One region of the Exiguobacterium sp. CH10 genome, then DNA from elsewhere that is predicted to be linked to it. Evidence: riboswitches for the same ligand, from Rfam matches in the RefSeq annotation. Region 1 holds a riboswitch; each other region holds the start of a gene.
The links. A riboswitch is a leader RNA that binds a small molecule or an ion and turns the genes downstream of it on or off. The one in region 1 is predicted to bind S-adenosylmethionine.

Region 1 (6,355 bases):
GGTCTCCTTCATCCAGTCCGACCATGCCGCATTCGACTCACCCCAACCCGGAACGTATTGTCCGAGGTCACTCATTGTGACAGGTTCATCCGGCAAGACGTCACGGTCCACTAAATACGGATCAACCGAGTGAATCGAAGGGGTTTCTTCCCCGACCACTTTTTGATAAGCGTAACGGACTTGAATGCGACCAATTTCGGCTGGATCCGTCGCGGCCGTCACACCCCACGGACTCCCGTCCTCTTGCATGAGTTGTAGGTCTTCGTCACTCAAGTCAATCCCGTAAACGGCAATCTCGTCACGTCCCGCCTGCTTGATGGCACGGCTCGCCCCTTTTGCGAACTCATCCCACATCGCAAACACCGCATCGATTTCGCCTTCCGGATACTTCTTCAAAATCGCCTCCATCTGACTTTGCGTATCGAGCGCTGTATTATTCGTCGCCGAACCGAACTTTGCAACTTCCTGGATGCCCGGATAGCGTTTCAAGAACGCGTCATAAATCGTATGACGACGTTCCATCGGCGTGAATCCGCCGACCCAGATTGTGACGATGTTCCCTTCCCCGTCCAAGTCTTCTGCGAGAGCTTTGAGTGAACGCCAAGCGAGGGAATAATCATCTTGGTCGATGACCGTCACCCCTTCATTCGTTAAATCGTTATCGAATGCGACGACTTTGATGCCCTTGTCGAGCGCCCGTTGAACGGGCTCTTTCAAGGCATCGGCACGCCCGTGGTCAATTAAGATCACATCGACCCCTTGCGTCGTCGCCGTATCGACATAACTCGCCATCTTCGATAAATCATTATCGGCGTTATACACTTTCACGTTGCCACCGAACGCTTCGACTTGCTCGGTCACCCCTTCGATATATTGCGAAGAGAACGTCCCAATCGACATCTGCATGACGAGGGCGACTTCTAGGTTTTTTGGAAGGGTCTCATTCGATACGCTGACTGTTTTTGTCTCCGTTTTATTTGTTGTCGCGGTCGTTTTCGGTTGCGCCTGTTCGTTCGTGCATCCGACAAGTGCTAAGATGACGGTCAACAGGAAGATGATGATTTTTTTAGACATATGCGTTTCCTCCTACGTGTTGTACAATGACCGACTCGGTCGGTTCGAGCACACCTGTCTCTGTGATCAGACCGGTGATGAGTTCTGGTGGGGTCACATCAAACGCCGGATTGAAGACGGTGATCCCGACGAGTGCCGTCGGATGTCCCCCGATATGAGTCACTTCATGCGCGTCCCGTTCTTCGATTTGAATCGTGTCGTCTGCTTCCAAATCAAACGTCGAATGCGGGGCTGCCACATAAAACGGGATGCCGTAATGCTTCGCCAAAATCGCGAGTTGGAGTGTCCCGATCTTGTTGGCCGTATGACCGGTACGGGTGATACGGTCCGCCCCGACGATGATGGCATCGATTTGTTTCGTCTGAATCGTCCATGCGGCCATGTTGTCCGTGATCAATGTGACGTCGATGTCTGCCCGGTCGAGCTCCCATACCGTCAACCGTGCCCCTTGAAGCAGTGGACGAGTTTCCGACGCGAATACGCGAAACGGGATGCCTCGTTCTTTTCCGACATAGAACGGAGCAAGCGCGGTACCGTATCGTGACGTCGCAATGGCACCGGCGTTACAAATCGTCAACACGTTCCCACCAGCAGGTAACACGGTCAACGCATGCTCACCAATCGTGCGATACGTGGCCACGTCTTGTTCATAGATTTCAATCGCACGCGCTTTGACGGCTTTTGCAATCTGTTCAAAGTCCTCCCCCACATTCAGTCGAAGGAGTGATTCGATGACATGTTGTAAGTTGACCGCTGTTGGTCTTGTCGCAATCAACCGTTGACCAACCTGATTCAATTGGAGATGAAAATAGGGATTGTCTTGCAGGCGTGACGCTTCTTTCGCAAGGACGAACGCCCCAAAATAAGCGATGGCCGGCGCACCCCGGACTTGAAGCGACTTGATCGCCTGTTCGGCCTGTTCGAGCGTCAACACTTCGATATAGCGCTCTTCTTGCGGCAACAGCGTCTGATCTAAAATCGTCAACACCTCGGTGTCGGCATCGAAATGAATACTTTGCACACTCATACCCGCACCTCCGATAGGACCGGGATCAGCTGGTCGATCGATTGAATCTGATGGCGCTGTTTGATGAGACGTGTCCCAAGTTCTAGGGCGTGACGTTTCCGTTCGATGCGAAGGTCGTCTGGTAATGTTTCCAAGTCAGCGACTCCCGCCAGACCGACCGTCCGACGAATCAATTCGCAGCCTGCGTAGCCGATCGCATCACTCAAAATCGATGGCAACAGTTCGTCCACGAATCCTACTGTGTTGAATGGCTCGACCGCCTGTGTGAAGCGTGTACGGAACGTTTTTTCGAACGTCTCCCAGACCGTGAGCACTTCTGTGAAGCGTTCGAACCGCTTCAACGGATGTGCATACGTCGAGAACACCAAGTGAGCGATGATTTGACCGATGTCAAAACCGAACGGACCGTAAAACGCAAACTCAGGATCGATGATTTTCGTTTCTTGACGAGTCGCAAAAATGCTTCCTGTATGTAAATCCCCATGTAGCAACGCTTCGTGTTTTGTCACGAACCCAACCTTCAATTTCGTCACTTCAATTTTCAAGGCGAGGTCTGACCACAGTTGCTCCACGTCCGGACGAAGAGCCGCTTCGATTTGATTCGATTCTGCATCACGATACGGGTCAGTGAAGATCAGTTTTTCTGTGATGTCGCATAGCTCTGGATTGTAATACTCTTTTTCGATTTGTTTCTTGGCGAGCGGTCCTTTCGCATAGTCAGATGTCGCAAACAACGTTTCCCCGAGGAATGTACCGACGTGACGCGCCAAATTCGGATAGCTCTCTCCTTTTAGGAAACCCGTCCGGACGATTTCAAACGCTGACAAATCTTCTAAAATCGTATAGGCGAGTTCACGGTCGCTACCGAGTACATCTGGTACGAATTGTGGTACGACTTTTGAAAACTCACGGAGTGCCAGTTGTTCGATCCACGAACGGTCAAGCGTGAGCGGCCAGCTCTCTCCAACGACTTTTGCATACGGCAACGCCTGTTTCACGATCAATGACGTTTCTCCTTGACGAATGCGAAAGACGAGATTTAAATTTCCATCTCCGATTTCCTCACATTCTGCAATCCCCTCTTCTAGTAACCCCAACTGTCGAACGTGTTCGACGACACTTTGTTCTGTAAACGCCTCATAAGCCATGAAGATTTTCCCCTTTCTTAACTCTATGCATGAAAAAAGCCCCTTTCTCCGCGAGAAAGAGGCACACCCAAATTGGTTGTTCCTCTCATCTTTCAGACATATGTCTGGTGGATGTAGCACCGTGCCAAATGGTCGGTTGCTGCGGCGTCGTAGGGCCAATTCCCTCTGCCAACTCGCGATAAGAGTAAATGATGTAATTGTGTTTGACGTGTTGAGACGAATATTACGGATTAGGCACGCTAGTTGTCAATCCTCTATTTTCGGTCGACTCCCTATTTTTGACACGCATATATAGAAACATTATTTTTAAACTTTTTTTCTCAAAAAAAGGAATTGACGAGTGAGCGATTCTATGTAAAAATTCAATTAAATTTCACAACTTCACAACTATTCTTATCAAGAGCAGACGGAGGGACAAGCCCGATGATGTCGCAGCAACCGACCAGTAATGGCACGGTGCTAATTCTTGCAGCTATCGCTGAGAGATAAGAGTTCATTGTTTTCGAATGACCTCTTGCCAAGCCAAGAGGTCATTTTTTGTTTGACCTGAAAGGAGGAACTTATGGGAGTCATCGCAACTTATGAAATCAAACATACCGATCACGTCGAACGCGTGGCTGAGAAAATCGCACATGAGCTGACCGTCGGGACATGGACCGAATTGAACCATCTCGAACAGCATCAACTACAGGCATTCCGCGGTGAGGTCATTGATATCTCCCAACAGGAAACGACGAGTCGCTTCTCGATTCGTTACCCGCTACATAATGTGACACCGGACTTTTCGTCCATTCTGACGACGACATTCGGAAAGCTGTCGCTCGACCCAAGCGTCCAACTTGTCGACCTAACGCTCCCGGACGAGCTCGCATCGGACTTTCCTGGTGCCGCATTCGGCGTTGAAGGTGTCCGCGACATCCTTCGAGTACACGACCGACCGCTCGCCATGAGCATCTTCAAAGGTGTCATCGGCCGGGATCTCGACTTTTTGGCGACACAGCTCCGTGACCAATTCAACGGCGGAATCGACCTCGTCAAAGACGATGAGATTTTATATGACAATCCGCTCACCCCATCGCTCGAACGGGCTCGAATTGGAGCATCGATCATTCAAGAACATCAAGAATTGACGGGTCGTTCCGTTCTATACGCCGTCACGTTGAGCGGACCCGTTTTCACCTTACGCGATCAGGCAAAACGTTTGATCGAGGCAGGCGCGACCGCATTTTTGTTCAACGTGTATACGTACGGGCTTGACGTGTTACGAGAGCTCGCCAAAGACCCTGAGATTCACGTCCCGATTTTGGCACATCCTGCTTTTGCGGGAGCGTTGACCGGATCGATTCGTCATTCCCTCCTCTTTGGGAAACTGATTCGACTCGCCGGGGCGGACTTGACGCTCTTCCCGTCGCCATATGGTTCACTCTCGACACCGAAAGACGAAACACAACAGATTCAAACGTATGCGACGGAATCCCATTGGACGAAACCGATTCTGACTGTCCCGTCTGCCGGGATTCACCCAGGACTCGTTCCGGATTTGATTCGTGACTTCGGAACGGATGTCGTCATCAATGCAGGCGGTGGGATTCATGGGCATCCCGACGGTGCGGTTGCTGGAGCGAGGGCGTTCCGCCAAGCAATCGATCAGGTAATCGGTAAAACGAGCGAGACCGATGCGTTATCGACTGCGCTGAATGCGTGGGGTGCGCGATGAGTACGCACGTCATCTGTGATTTCGACGGAACCATCACGGAAGAAGATAACATCATCGTGTTGATGCGACGCTTCGCCCCACCTGAATGGGTCGAACTCAAAGATGGTGTTTTGAACCAAACGCTCTCCATTCGAGAAGGCGTCGGTCAGATGTTCAGCCTGCTCCCGAGCCATCAGGAGACTTTGTATCGCGACTTTCTGCAGTCGACCATCACGCTTCGAGCGGGGTTTGTCGAGTTTTTGCAAGAGATACAATCACAGGGTTTTCGATTTGATGTCGTCAGTGGAGGCATGGACTTTTTCGTCCATCCGATTCTAGAAGGTCATGTCGCACCGGAACACATCTACTGCAATCACGTTGATTTTTCAGAAGCGACAGCGCGCGTCACATGGCCTCATTCATGTGATGTTCATTGTTCGAATGATTGCGGATGTTGCAAGCCGACGATTGCCCGACAGATCGTCTCACCTACCGACACGTTAATCGTGATCGGGGATTCCGTCACCGATTTTGAAATCGCCAAACGCGCCGACGTCGTGTATGCGCGCGGTCAACTGATTTCGCTATGCGAGGCGGAAGGAATTCACTATGTTCCGTTCGAGACATTCCATGACATTTCAGCTTATACGAAAGGAGTGAACGTATGACTGTACAAGAACGATGGGTCGAACTTGCCGACATTAAAGACGAGCTCGCCGCACGGGACTGGTTCCCCGGCACGAGCGGCAACCTGGCAATCCGCGTATCGGACGACCCGCTGACGTTCCTCGTGACAGCAAGCGGTCGTGATAAACGAAAGCGTACGGATGAAGACTTCGTTCTCGTCGATGCGACCGGTCAATTGATTGGAGAACAGTCAGGCAAACCGTCCGCGGAGACGTTGCTACACGTCGAAATCTTTAACAACACGAACGCAACCTGTTCCCTTCACGTGCATACGGTCGACAATAACGTCATCTCGGAGCTTTATGCAGCAAAAGGTCATGTTACGTTCACGGGTCAAGAAATCATCAAGGCACTCGGCCATTGGGAGGAAGCGGCAATTGTCCGGATCCCGATTGTCGAGAACCATGCGGATATCCCGACGCTTGCCCGTTCATTTGCCCCACATGTTACAAGTGATGCCGGTGCTGTTCTCATCCGGAACCATGGGATCACCGTTTGGGGCGAAACGCCCGCTGCGGCAAAACGTTATTTAGAGTCATATGAATTTTTGTTTAGCTATTCATTAAAATTACGCGCCTTAGGCGTCCATTCATAAGGAGGAATTCAACATGGCAACGATTTATTTTCAACAAACCGAAGAACGTGTCAGTGATCAACAAGAGGTACGTGACTTTTTAGAATCACGAGGCATCCTTTACGAAGCATGGGACATCGCGAAATTAC
Region 2 (6,355 bases), 1.1 Mb from region 1:
TTCAAGTAATGTATCTCGGAACGGGATGATGTCGATTTCATCGATGTTCAGTTCGTCTGTTTTCATTAGCTTATCTTTTGAGGATAAAGATGTTTGATGAAGGCTAGGTAATCGGGGGACGCTGATTCCTTCAGATGTATTTACAAAGTCCGGGAACTTATCGATCGTCTCCGCCATCCATTGATTCGTATAATCTTCGCGACAGACAACATATCGTTCGTCACCTTCTAAATAGGTAACTACTTTCATCGAGTACGGATCCATGGATGACACGACCCCGTTTCGTCCTGCGAACACTGTCTGATATACAGTGACATCTCCATTTAGCTCCGCCGTTCGTTCACCCTCACATGCCTCAAGCACTTCTCTCGTTTCGTGTACTTGAACAAATTCTCCTTCTTTCGTGTAACTCTCGAGATTCCATTGATTTTCTATGTGATCTAATTGAATGACTTCTATGTCAGATGCTCCACATGCGCTTAACAACGAAGCGCCAAGTATTATTGTAATCCCTCTTTTAAACAAAATATCTCCTCCAGTCAACGTTCTATCCAATTTTACCATTATCTAACTGTCCTATACGAAAAAAATCCGCCCATGTTTCATGGGCGGATGGTACATCGATTATTTACTTTGGTCGATCGCACGTTGGAGTCTAGCTTCGACGTCCGCTGCGACGGCTTGTAACGATTCGTCATCTATGAGGCGAATCAACGTTGTCGGTTTCGGCATGCCGATCTGTGTGTGATTGTCCTTTTCGAACACGGCGATTTTACAAGGGAGGAAGTAGCCTCCCTCTAAATGGTGTGACAGCACTTCTTTTGCTGCCTTCGGGTTGCACACTTCTAAGATGCGATACTTCCCTTCAATGGCCTGCCCTTTTTTCTCTAACGTGTCGCTCAAATCAAAGTCCCATAATACACCGAATGACTCATCTTTCAGCGCTTCTCCAAGACGGGCGATGACGTCCTCAACAGTACGGTCAGACTGTACAGTATAATCAAACATCTTCATTCCTCCTTATGTGATTCCTCTTGAAATCTGTACCCGAACGAAGTCGCTTTCAATCAAAAAGAAACTGTATGTGATTTGAAACATAATCACGAAACGTAACGTATAAAAAGAGATAATAGTTAGAACCAAACTGATGTAAAGGAGAAGTGGTTGTCGTGACGGTCACGGTATTCACGCATACGAGCTGCAGTTCTTCCAGAAAAACGATTGATTGGTTGCGGGAACAAAAGATTCCCTTCATCGAAAAGAAATTGACAGACCAAGGCTTATCCTTTGGTGAATTTAAAGAAATGCTAAGTCTGACTGAGAATGGGACGACCGACTTGCTGTCGGTACAGAAGAGCGTCTATAAACAAGCGGCTGAGAAACTCGACGAGATGTCGATCCGCGAACTGTACAGTTTTGTCGCATCAAACCCACAAATCCTGAAGAGTCCGATTGTCTTCGACCATCATCGCATCCAGGTCGGTTTCAGTGAGAAAGAGATTCGGACGTTCATTCCTCGGCATGACCGCATCGCTGAACTAAAACGGTTGCTCCACAACGCATAAATCGTGTCGCCAAGGCGACACGATTCTTTTTTAGGCTCGTTTTAATTTGGCTGCCAATCGGTTTCCGAATGACTGAATCGATTGAACAAGTAGGATAAGGACGAAAATCGTCACATACATCACTTCCGGTTCGAAACGAAGGTGTCCGTATTGATACGCGATATCTCCAAGCCCACCGGCTCCAACGAGACCTGCCATGGCTGTCGCACCAATCAACCCGATCGTTGCAATCGTCAATCCGAGAACGATGGAAGAACGTGCCTCACGGATGAGGACGTACCAGATGATCTTTCTCGTCGAGATGCCCATCGCCTCATACGCCTCGATGACCCCGCGGTCGACTTCAAGTAGAGCAGACTCCATGAGTCGTGCGATGTATGGTGCGGTGAAGACAATGAGTGGTAGAAGTACACCTTGGACCCCGATTGTCGTACCCATGATGAACCGTGTGAACGGCAAGATGAAAAACAAGAGAATGATGAACGGAATCGAACGGATGACGTTGATGACGCTCGACAATCCGCCGTACACGAATCGGTTTGCGAGACGCCCGTTCGGTCTAGTCAGTACGAGTAACGTCCCGAGCGGTAGTCCGATCAGTGTCGAGATGAGGAGCGCGATGCTCGTCATCGTCAACGTTTGAATGGTTCCCGTCCAAATGAGGTCACCCCAGTCTGTCCAGAACTGTTGCATGATTCGATACCTCCCTTACGTGTACACCGCTCGTCTTCAAATAACGAACAGCGAGTTCTGTTTGATCATGGTCTCCGTCAAGGTGAACGAGCAGGTTCCCGACGAGACCGGCTTTCAATTTCTTGATGCCGCCTCCGATGATGTTCGGTAAGATCCCGAAACGTTTCGTCAACTGCGCGAGCACCGCTTGTTCCGTTTGACTACCGATGAATGATAAATGAACGAGCGTGCCTCTCGTCTGTAATTCCGACACCACTTCTTCCGGAACATCGAGATTCGTCTTCAAGAACCGCTGCGTCGTTTCGTGTCTCGGGTTTGAGAAGACATCCAATACATTCCCTTGTTCGATGATGTTGCCGTGATCGATGACGGCGACCCGGTCACAGATCCGTTCAATTACTTCCATCTCATGCGTGATCAAGAAGATGGTCAATCCGAGTTCTCGGTTAATCTCGAGCAACAATTCTAAGATCGACTCGGTCGTTTCAGGGTCGAGGGCACTCGTCGACTCGTCGCTGAGCAGGATGTCCGGTTCATGTGCGAGCGCTCGTGCAATGGCGACGCGCTGTTTTTGTCCGCCTGACAATTGTTCAGGATAGTGGTTCCGATGTTCAGATAAACCGACGATGTCGAGATAGCGGTCGACCCGTTCACGGATGACTTGCTTTCCGAGCCCTTCGAGGCGGAGCGGGATGGCGACATTCTCTTCGACGGTCGCCGTCTTTAATAAGTTGTAATGTTGAAAGATCATACCGATTCGCTGACGTAGCGAAGAGAGTTCTTTTTTCTTTAATTGTGTGATATCTTGTCCCTCAATCTCAACGACACCTGCTGTCGGACGTTCCAATAGATTGATCATCCGGATGAGAGTACTCTTCCCAGCACCGCTTCGGCCGATGATGCCGAAGATCTCCCCTTTCTTGATTGTGAGGGAGACGTCGTCGAGCGCGGTGATCGTATCTCCATTGACGTGAAATTGCTTGGTGATTTGTTTCAGTTCAATCATCAAATCCCTCCTCAGAACGCTGGTACGACAGATCCATTGAATTCTTCTTCGATGAAGGCACGTACTTCATCCGAATGGTAGTAAGACTTCAATGTCTCAACGACCTCATCTTCTTTGTTGACCGAGCGGACGACCACATAGTTCGGATATGGGTTGTCGACCGTGTCCTCATGGAACAGGGCATCCTCGTTGATGGAGAGACCTGCTCCCATCGCAAAGTTTGTATTGATGGCTGCAAGGGCTACTTCCGGTAGCTGTGTGGGAAGCTGCGACGCTTCAAGCTCGATAAATTCTAAATTGAGCGGGTTTTCTGCGATATCTCGTTTTGTTGCTTTATCCGTCAGACCTTCTTTTAATGTGATCAGACCTGCTGTTTCATATAGTCGCAAGGCACGAAGTTCGTTTGCCGGATCGTTCGGGACGGCAACTTTATCCCCTTCTTTTAAATCTTTGATATCTGTCAACTTCTCAGAATAAAGACCCATCGGGAAAGCGACGGTCTTGAACACATCGTCAATTTTATAACCTTTGTCTGACTTTTGTAGTTCGAGGAACGATAACGTCTGGTAACTGTTCACATCAAGGCTTCCCTCGTCAAGGGCCGTGTTCGGTGTATTGTAATCGTTGAATACTTTGATATCGATCTCAAGACCGTCCTCTTTCGCGAGTTCTTGTACTTTCTCTGCAATCTGCTCGTGTGGGCCACCGGTCACGCCGATCGTCAGCTCTTCCGTGCTGAGCGTCTCGCTCGCCTCGGATTGTCCACACGCGGAAAGTGCGATTGCTGCAAGGAATGACGTACCTGCCAAAAGTGTTTTTTGTTTGATGTTCATGAATAGTTCCTCCTCCAAATGAAAAGCCCGCTACTCACGAAGAGCGGCGGGCACGACAAGTGAAAGTCGGACACGCTCATCTCCCAGACGTCTCGTCTGTTGGAATTAGCACCATGATCATACTGATCTGGTTGCCGGGTTTCATCGGGCCAGTCCCTCCACCACTCTTGATAAGCAATCGGTTCTATTATTTTGTTATTATATTACTGATAAAAGCATTATTTGTAAACCACTTCTTGTAGATTGATGAGAATTTCTTTTAACTGCTCTGAATCTTCGAGATTCCGAATCCCTTGAATCGTGATTTCTTCGACGATCGAAGTGACCAACTCTTCGACTTGATCAGGACGAATCCCAAGTTGGGTAAGTGAAGTCGGCGCATCGATGGATGCAAGCCAGCTCTCTAAAAGGATGGCTTCATCGGACCTAATCAATCGTTCTTGAACAATCAATCCGAACCCGACCTTGTCCCCATGTAACCAATGATGAGTCGAATCAAAGCGACTGAGCGCATTATGAACGGCGTGCGCGACAGCAACACGTGTGCCGGCATCCCCGAACCCACCAACCGCACCACCGATTGCGAGGACATGGTCGACGATATATCGGACGTCCGTTCCATAACGACGAAAGTCCTGTTCATGAATCGACAAGTCCATCAATTTCCCGCACTGCGCAGCAAGTGATAACCCTGACTGAATCCCTGCATCCTTTGATGTCGTCCCACTAATATATCGGGCCTCGAACCACTTTGCGACCGTATCGATCACGCCGGCTTTGAAATAGTCGTAAGGTGAATCACGTAACAGTCGTTCATCTGCGATGACGCGCTCGATGACGACCGAAAACGTATCATAACGGATATAGGATCCTTCCTCAGTATAGATGACGCTAAGAGGTGTGAAGGCGGCACAGTTTGACACGAGTGTCGGGACGACAATGAGCGGCACCGACTGAATGGCCGCAATCCGCTTCGCCGTATCGATCAATTTACCTCCGCCGACGGCAATCCATACGTCGGGTCGATAGGCATTCAAACGATTTATTTCTTCGTCTGAACATTCACCGTAAAATCGTACACTCGGAATTTCTGCTAGACGAGGGGATACGCGTACCGCTTCACCGTATCCGTTCAATCCTCTCAAAATGAGTGCCTCCCGATTCCCGATCACCGTATGAAGGTCCTCGAGCGCATCATTCGAATGGTCATATTCGAGCACGGCTTGACGTATCACAAATGTACCTCCTCATAAGCTGCAAACAGTCTCTCAATCCGTTCTACCGCTTCATCAATCTTCTGTTCAGACGATACGAGACCGAAACGGATGTGGTGCTCTCCCTCTGTTCCAAAGAAGTAGCCTGGTGTGACGGCAACACCCGCCTCGTGGAGTAATTTTGTCGAGAACGATTTTGCATCCCCCTCAGGTACTTTCGCCCATACAAAGAACGAACCCTTCGGTGCCTCAATCTCCCATCCTGCCCGGCGCAACCCGTCAATCAATCGGTTTCGTCTTGTTTCGTAAAGTGAGGCTAGGTCGTCACGTAAGTCACGTGGGGATTCTAACGCCACGATGGCTGCCTCTTGAATGGCCGAGAAGACAGACACGTGGACGTGATCTTGATACGTGTTGATGGCTTCGATAATATCCGCATTCCCAACAGCAAAGGCGACCCGCCATCCCGACATATTGAACGCTTTCGACATTGTGTATACTTCAATTCCAATTTCCTTCGCACCATCTGCCTGAAGGAAGCTCGGTGGAACATAACCGTCGAACCCGATACTTCCATAAGCGAAATCGTGGACGACCATCACATCATGCTTCTTCGCAAACGCGACGGTCTCTTCAAAGAAAGCCGGAGTCGCGACAGCCCCTGTTGGATTGCTCGGGTAGTTCAAATACATGAGTTTCGCGTTGGACGGGTCGAGTGTTGAATAGTCCGGAAGGAAGCCGTGTTCCTCTTTTAACGTCAAATCAATGATTTCTGCACCTGCGAGCCGCGCTCCAGAGATGTAGTCTGGGTAACCCGGATTCGGGAGTAAAATCCCGTCACCCGGTTCGAGAAGGCATTGTGGGAGTGTGATCAAGCCTGATTTGCTACCGATCAAAATCGCGACTTCTCGTTCTGGGTCGAGTTCGACACCATATTCACGAGAATAAAATGATGCGACTGCTTCTTTCAAGCGGGTCTGTCCTCGAAAAGGACCGTATTGGTGTGTGGCTGGGTCCGTGATGGCACGTTCGAGCGCCTCACAG
Region 3 (6,355 bases), 680 kb from region 1:
CAAACGGCCAAGTATTGATGTACTTACGAGGAGGAACGGCCCGAATCGGGGATGTCCGTTTACCACGTCTCATGCAATTTGCATCGCGGGGATTTCATGTCGTCGCCCCGGTCTATCGTGGCAATCACGGCGGGACGGGAAAAGAAGACTTTGGAGGAGAAGACTTAGAGGACGTGCTCTCGCTATTCGATCGTGTCCACATGAGCGGACGATCGGTCCACGTCCTCGGTTTTTCAAGAGGGGGCATGATGGCCCTCTCGCTCGCTTCCGAACGACCGGTCACGACGGTTACTTCATGGGCTGGCGTGACAAACCTCGAGTGGACGTATGAAGAACAGCGTTCGATGCGGAAGATGTTACGTCGGATGACGGGAGGGGACCCCGAATCCGCAGAATCTGCGTATGTCGACCGTTCACCGCTTTACAAGGAATGGGTCGCCCCGACACTGCTCATCCACGGTACGGACGATGAACAAGTTCGCTTACGTCATGCGACAGCCGTCGCTGAGAAATTAGGAGAACAGGCAGAGTTTTGGGTGCTCCCGTTCGGTCACCAGCTCCCGTTTTGGGATAAATGGGAGACGACCGAACAAGCGATGGATTGGATGTTGCGACAAGAAAAAGCACTGACTCGATAAAAAAATGAGTCAGTGCTTTTGCGTTAGATGACGAGTGGTCCGGCTGCGATGACGGACTCACTTGCTTTCGTAAAGCGAGTGAAGTTTTCTTTAAATTTCATGGCGAGTGCTTTTGCCTCTAGGTCGTAACGAGCTGGGTCGCTCCACGTATCTCGCGGATTGAGCACGTCACTCGGTACACCATCGATGGCTACAGGAATCTCGACATTGAAGATGTCATGTTTCATCGTCTCCACATCACGAAGCTGACCGTTGACGGCGGCATTGACCATCGCACGCGTATAGGCGAGTTTCATACGTGAACCTTCGCCGTATGCTCCACCTGTCCAGCCCGTGTTGACGAGGTAGACATCCACATCGTGTTCTTCAATCAATTTACCGAGCATATCCGCATAACGCTCTGGAGCGAGCGGAAGGAACGGTGAACCGAAGCAAGTCGAGAACGTCGCTTGTGGTTCTGTGACTCCTCGCTCCGTACCGGCAAGCTTAGACGTATAACCAGACAAGAAGTGATACATCGCCTGTTCTTTCGTCAGTTTGCTGATTGGTGGCAAGACACCATACGCATCGGCCGTCAAGAAGACGATCGTATTTGGATGACCGGCACGTGATGGGAGCATCGCGTTGTCGATGAATTCAATCGGATATGCCGCACGCGTATTTTCAGTCAAGGAAATGTTCTTGTAGTCCGGCGTACGATCTTCATTCAATACGACGTTTTCAATCAATGAACCGAAACGGATTGCATCATAGATTTGTGGTTCGTTCTCACGCGAAAGGTTGATCGTCTTCGCGTAGCAACCGCCTTCAATGTTGAAGACCCCATCCGGTGACCATCCATGCTCATCGTCTCCGATTAAGTGGCGCTGTGGATCAGCTGAAAGTGTCGTCTTCCCAGTTCCCGACAACCCGAAGAAGAGTGCCGTTTCGTTTGCATCGTTGACGTTTGCCGAACAGTGCATCGATAAGACGTTTTGCTCAGGTAGCAAGAAGTTCATGACGGAGAAGATTGATTTTTTAATTTCGCCACCGTATTCTGTTCCCCCGATCAGAATTGTGCGCTTGGCGAATGAAACGAGAATGAACGTCTCTGAGTTCGTGCCATCCACTGCAGGATCTGCTTTATAACTCGGTGCATAAATCACAGTGAACGGATCGAACGCACCTTTCGTTGGCCATTCGCGTAGAAATAGCTGTTTAGCGAACAGACTATGCCATGCATATTCCGTGATGGCACGGACCGGTAACGTATAGTGCTCATCGGCACCAGCAGACGCTTCGAGGTAATAAAGTTTGTCTTTCTTTTCTAAATGGTTGAGTACTTTGTCGAGAAGTGCTGAAAACTTCTCTTCTGCGATCGGTTGGTTCACTTTTCCCCAATCGACAAGGTTGTTGCTGACTTCATCTTGTACGACGAATTTGTCTTTCGGTGACCGTCCGGTAAAAGCACCGGTGCTGACAGATAAAGCCCCGTCTTTTGTCAGTACACCTTCACCATTTTGGATGGCTTCTTCCACCAATTCTGGAACCGTCAAGTTCCGTTTCATGTCGGCACCATTAATTAATTCTTCGATTTTCAGGAGCGTTGTCGCCATCCTGAATCCCACCTTTCCCCTAAATAGATGTGGATGAAATCCGCATACTTCCGCGATTACGATTAATCAGTATGACATTTTTAATTATATGTGACACACTAATCAAACACAAGCGTTTCTTCTCTCTAAGTAAGCGCTTTCTTACAAAGACAGTTTATCACATTCTCTTATCACAAGGTGTTAAAAAACAGAAACGAATTAAAAAAATGTTTGACGATTCACAAACAGAAATGTTTTGCAAGTCGGTGAAAACTTTAACGAATTCGTCTGATTCCCTTGACATAATCGAGCGTCATTTATATGATGGTTTTCGTAACGGATACTCTTATTCTGAGCGGTGGAGGGAACAAGGCCCTACGAAGCCCAGCAACCGTCCGACATGAAGTCTTGTGCGGAAAAGGTGCTATCCTGAAGCGAAGCCATTAGCTTCGAACGATAAGAGGGTAAGGAAGAACGATTCAACCTTTCCCCATGTATGTCATCGGGGGAGGTTTTTTTCATTACCGTCCCAAAGCAACGCGTAAGGGGAACGAGTACCGTCCACATATCACCCTTATTATAGGAGGTTTTTTGAATGTCAAAATTGAACCGTCGACTTTTTACTTCAGAGTCGGTTACTGAAGGACATCCAGATAAAATTTGTGATCAGATCTCTGACTCGATTTTGGATGCCATTTTAGCGGAAGACCCGAATGCCCGTGTTGCGGCAGAAACGTCTGTCACAACGGGTCTTGTACTCGTAGCTGGTGAAATCACAACGTCAACTTACGTGGATATCCCGAAAGTTGTCCGTGAAACAATCCGTGAAATCGGATACACACGTGCGAAATATGGTTTCGACGCAGAAACATGTGCAGTCTTGACGTCGATTGACGAGCAATCAGTAGACATCGCGCAAGGTGTTGACCAAGCTCTTGAAGCACGTGAAGGTCAGATGACTGAAGAGGAACTTGATGCAATCGGAGCAGGTGACCAAGGTCTCATGTTCGGATACGCGACAAACGAGACACCTGAACTCATGCCGCTTCCGATCTCATTGGCGCACAAATTGTCACGTCGTCTTGCTGAAGTTCGTAAGAACGGTATGCTTGATTACCTCCGTCCGGATGGTAAGACGCAAGTAACGGTTGAGTACGATGAGGACAACAACCCTGTTCGTATCGATACAATCGTCATCTCGACACAACACGCAGAAGAGATCACGCTCGAGCAAATTCAAGAAGACTTGAAAAAGTATGTCATCGAAGCAGTCATCCCGGCTGAACTCATCGATGCTGAAACAAAATACTTCATCAACCCGACTGGTCGCTTCGTAATCGGTGGACCACAAGGAGATGCAGGTCTTACAGGACGTAAAATCATCGTTGATACGTACGGTGGATACGCACGTCACGGCGGTGGCGCATTCTCTGGTAAAGATCCTACAAAAGTTGACCGTTCGGCAGCATACGCAGCTCGTTATGTAGCGAAAAACATCGTTGCAGCAGGACTTGCGGATAAAGCAGAAGTTCAACTCGCTTACGCGATTGGGGTAGCACATCCAGTATCAATCGCTGTCGATACGTTCGGCACTGGTAAATTGAGCGAAACAGAGCTCGTCGAACTCGTTCGTGAGAACTTCGACCTCCGTCCAGCAGGCATCATCAAGATGCTTGACCTTCGCCGTCCAATCTACAAGCAAACAGCAGCTTACGGTCACTTCGGTCGTACAGATATCGAACTCCCATGGGAGCAAACAGATAAAGCAGCAGTTCTTGAAGAAGGCGCGAAGCGTTTCGCGTAAACAACAAAAACGACCTTTCCGCGGAAAGGTCGTTTTTTTAGGTTCAAGTCGTTGGAGGTGTCTGTTTATGATCATTCGATGACGAATCAGTTGAAGTGTTTTCTTGTCCAAGCGCGGTATCCTTCGCTTCGACGACTTTTTCACCGATGTCTTGTAAATCTGATTTGGCTTCTTGAGCCGTCTCGACGATTTTATTGACGTCTTCTTTGACCGTATCGACTTCTCCGACAACTTTTTCATATACGTTTTGGACGTCTGTTGAGACTTCCTGAATCTTGCCAGAAGCGGTCTTTACTTGTTCAATGACTTGAGATGCTTTCCCGGCTGGATCTTGTTTGACTTCGTTCACGATGCCTCCGACCGAAGATTTTGCATTCGTAAGCGATTGTTTCGTCTGCTCTCGATTCGAAGAGCTAAGTAAGGCGAGGAGACCACCGACGAGGGCACCGAGTAACATCCCGGTCACAACGCTGATCTTTGGGCCCCCAGCATCCAATTGGTCGAATTGACGGTTCGGATTCTCTGTTTGTTCGACTTTCGGGTCATGCTCTAATTTTGGTTCCATGTTGTTCCACTCCTTCATGTGATTGGCATTGCTAGTGTTATACCCTAGTCGATTGCGGACATAACGTTTTCTTATGAATCGTCACGAAAAAGAAACGAATGGCAGGATAAAAACGTGACGATAGGGAATGATACAAATAGATTGGCCAAAAGGGGGAAGCTGTCATGAACATGAGGGAAGCAGTTCCAGAAGATGCAGCATTAATTCGAACGATTGCACTTGCGACGATTTCAGAGGATGATTTAAATCGTTTGAAAGCGATGGAGCGCGCTTATCGACAAGAAGAGATTGTTCGAGCGATCAATTCGAGTGAAGAAGCACGAGAGCAATATTTTATCGTCGGCGAGTTCGAAGAAGATGTCATCGGATTTTGTCATGCCATCGATCGCGGTGACATGTGGGAGATGCTTCGACTTTATCTTCATCCTGATTTTCACCGGAACGGATATGGGGCAGCCTTTTTAAACTATCTCCAATCGAAAAAAACACAACCGATGGAAGTGTACGTTGAAAATTCAAATGACCAAGCGATTGCCTTCCTTTTGCATCAATCGTTTAAAGAAGTGAATCGAATCCAAGAAGAGGTATACGACCAACCGATGGAACTCATTCATTTACGATATCATCCGAGCTAAGCCTCCAGACGGATTTTCTTCAAACATCAGTTGCGGCTGATGTTTTTTTGATACAATACACATAGTCCATAAATGAGGTGACGGCAGCATGACATATGAAGAAGTACGAAAAGGGGTCATCGTCATCGTGTACCCGCTACAGTTCACGTCTCGGATTAGTGAGAACTTTATTCGCCGACTCCAAGACGAGTACGAGGTAATTGTCGTCCGTGACCAATCGGTCGGATTGACTGCAGATGACCATAAACAGCTCATCAAGCGAGCGTTGCGTGAGGCAGGGGAATACAAACTACCAATCCACGTCGTGGCATTCAGTCTAGGGGCACTTTTCACGAACCGACTCTTGCAAGAGTATGATGTGCCGCTTGGGAGTTTGACGTATATCTCTCCTTTATTTGATTGGCATGCCACTCGTCAAATCGGCGGATTGAAACAAGTCGTCGCGAGTGCTGTCGACCGTTTCCGCCCAGACTTACCGCTCGGGATGATGACATTCACTGGTGGAGGCGAGGAATCGTCACGCTTCGGTGAGATTACGTATGCGCAATACCGTGAGATTGAAGAAGAAATCGTGGAACATCAAGAAGAGAAGAAGCACTTACCACGACTTCCACTTGCTTGTTTCTATGCACCAGACGATCAATTTGCGGATGTGAAGCTGACGTTAAACGTCTGCCGGAAGATTGGTGGCGATCAAGTGTACATCCGTCGGTTGGAAGGATTCCCGCATTTTGGATATGAACGTTTGAACACCAAGTTTGCGGAGACATTGATGACGTTTTATGAATTGATTCAAGAATGACAGAAGGCGACTCGAATGAGCCGCCTTTTGCTTATGCGCGTTTTTCAATCGCCACGATGAATGGGGGATGATTGATTTGGTTGATGAAACCGTAGCGGAGGACGCCAGCCTGTTTTTGGTCGAGCGACTCCACGTAATGAAGCACTTCATCCCGTTCGACTTTTCCGCTCTCATGCCCGTGATAAATGACGATGACGATGACGCCGCCGACGGTCATGACCTCTAATAATTGAGATAACGCGGCAATCGTCGTATTCCCGTGAGTCGTGATTGATTTATCGCTTCCTGGTAAATAGCCTAAATTGAAGACGGCAGCGGAGATGGGGCGCGTCTCGTT

Region 2: another riboswitch for S-adenosylmethionine. It lies ahead of KNP04_RS00465 (MetQ/NlpA family ABC transporter substrate-binding protein); the one in region 1 lies ahead of mtnK (S-methyl-5-thioribose kinase).
Region 3: another riboswitch for S-adenosylmethionine. It lies ahead of metK (methionine adenosyltransferase); the one in region 1 lies ahead of mtnK (S-methyl-5-thioribose kinase).

Annotation. Positions count from the first base shown of each region.
Region 1 is NZ_JACSKO010000001.1:1,185,827-1,192,181, forward strand. Features, by position in the region: gene KNP04_RS05925 (sugar ABC transporter substrate-binding protein) at 1-1,074, opposite strand, end outside; gene mtnA (S-methyl-5-thioribose-1-phosphate isomerase) at 1,067-2,101, opposite strand; gene mtnK (S-methyl-5-thioribose kinase) at 2,098-3,249, opposite strand; SAM riboswitch class I at 3,332-3,434, opposite strand; SAM riboswitch class I at 3,640-3,741, shown strand; gene KNP04_RS05940 (2,3-diketo-5-methylthiopentyl-1-phosphate enolase) at 3,812-4,966, shown strand; gene KNP04_RS05945 (2-hydroxy-3-keto-5-methylthiopentenyl-1-phosphate phosphatase) at 4,963-5,613, shown strand; gene KNP04_RS05950 (methylthioribulose 1-phosphate dehydratase) at 5,610-6,227, shown strand; gene KNP04_RS05955 (cupin domain-containing protein) at 6,241-6,355, shown strand, end outside.
Region 2 is NZ_JACSKO010000001.1:83,761-90,115, forward strand. Features, by position in the region: gene KNP04_RS00440 (hypothetical protein) at 1-525, opposite strand, end outside; gene KNP04_RS00445 (DUF302 domain-containing protein) at 625-1,008, opposite strand; gene KNP04_RS00450 (Spx/MgsR family RNA polymerase-binding regulatory protein) at 1,170-1,565, shown strand; gene KNP04_RS00455 (methionine ABC transporter permease) at 1,596-2,258, opposite strand; gene KNP04_RS00460 (methionine ABC transporter ATP-binding protein) at 2,230-3,264, opposite strand; gene KNP04_RS00465 (MetQ/NlpA family ABC transporter substrate-binding protein) at 3,276-4,097, opposite strand; SAM riboswitch class I at 4,171-4,274, opposite strand; gene KNP04_RS00470 (iron-containing alcohol dehydrogenase) at 4,316-5,332, opposite strand; gene KNP04_RS00475 (aminotransferase class I/II-fold pyridoxal phosphate-dependent enzyme) at 5,329-6,355, opposite strand, start outside.
Region 3 is NZ_JACSKO010000001.1:507,831-514,185, reverse strand. Features, by position in the region: gene KNP04_RS02675 (alpha/beta hydrolase family protein) at 1-638, shown strand, start outside; gene pckA (phosphoenolpyruvate carboxykinase (ATP)) at 662-2,233, opposite strand; SAM riboswitch class I at 2,556-2,675, shown strand; gene metK (methionine adenosyltransferase) at 2,808-4,016, shown strand; gene KNP04_RS02660 (hypothetical protein) at 4,060-4,581, opposite strand; gene KNP04_RS02655 (GNAT family N-acetyltransferase) at 4,746-5,216, shown strand; gene KNP04_RS02650 (alpha/beta hydrolase) at 5,305-6,018, shown strand; gene mnmM (tRNA 5-(aminomethyl)-2-thiouridylate-methyltransferase MnmM) at 6,050-6,355, opposite strand, start outside.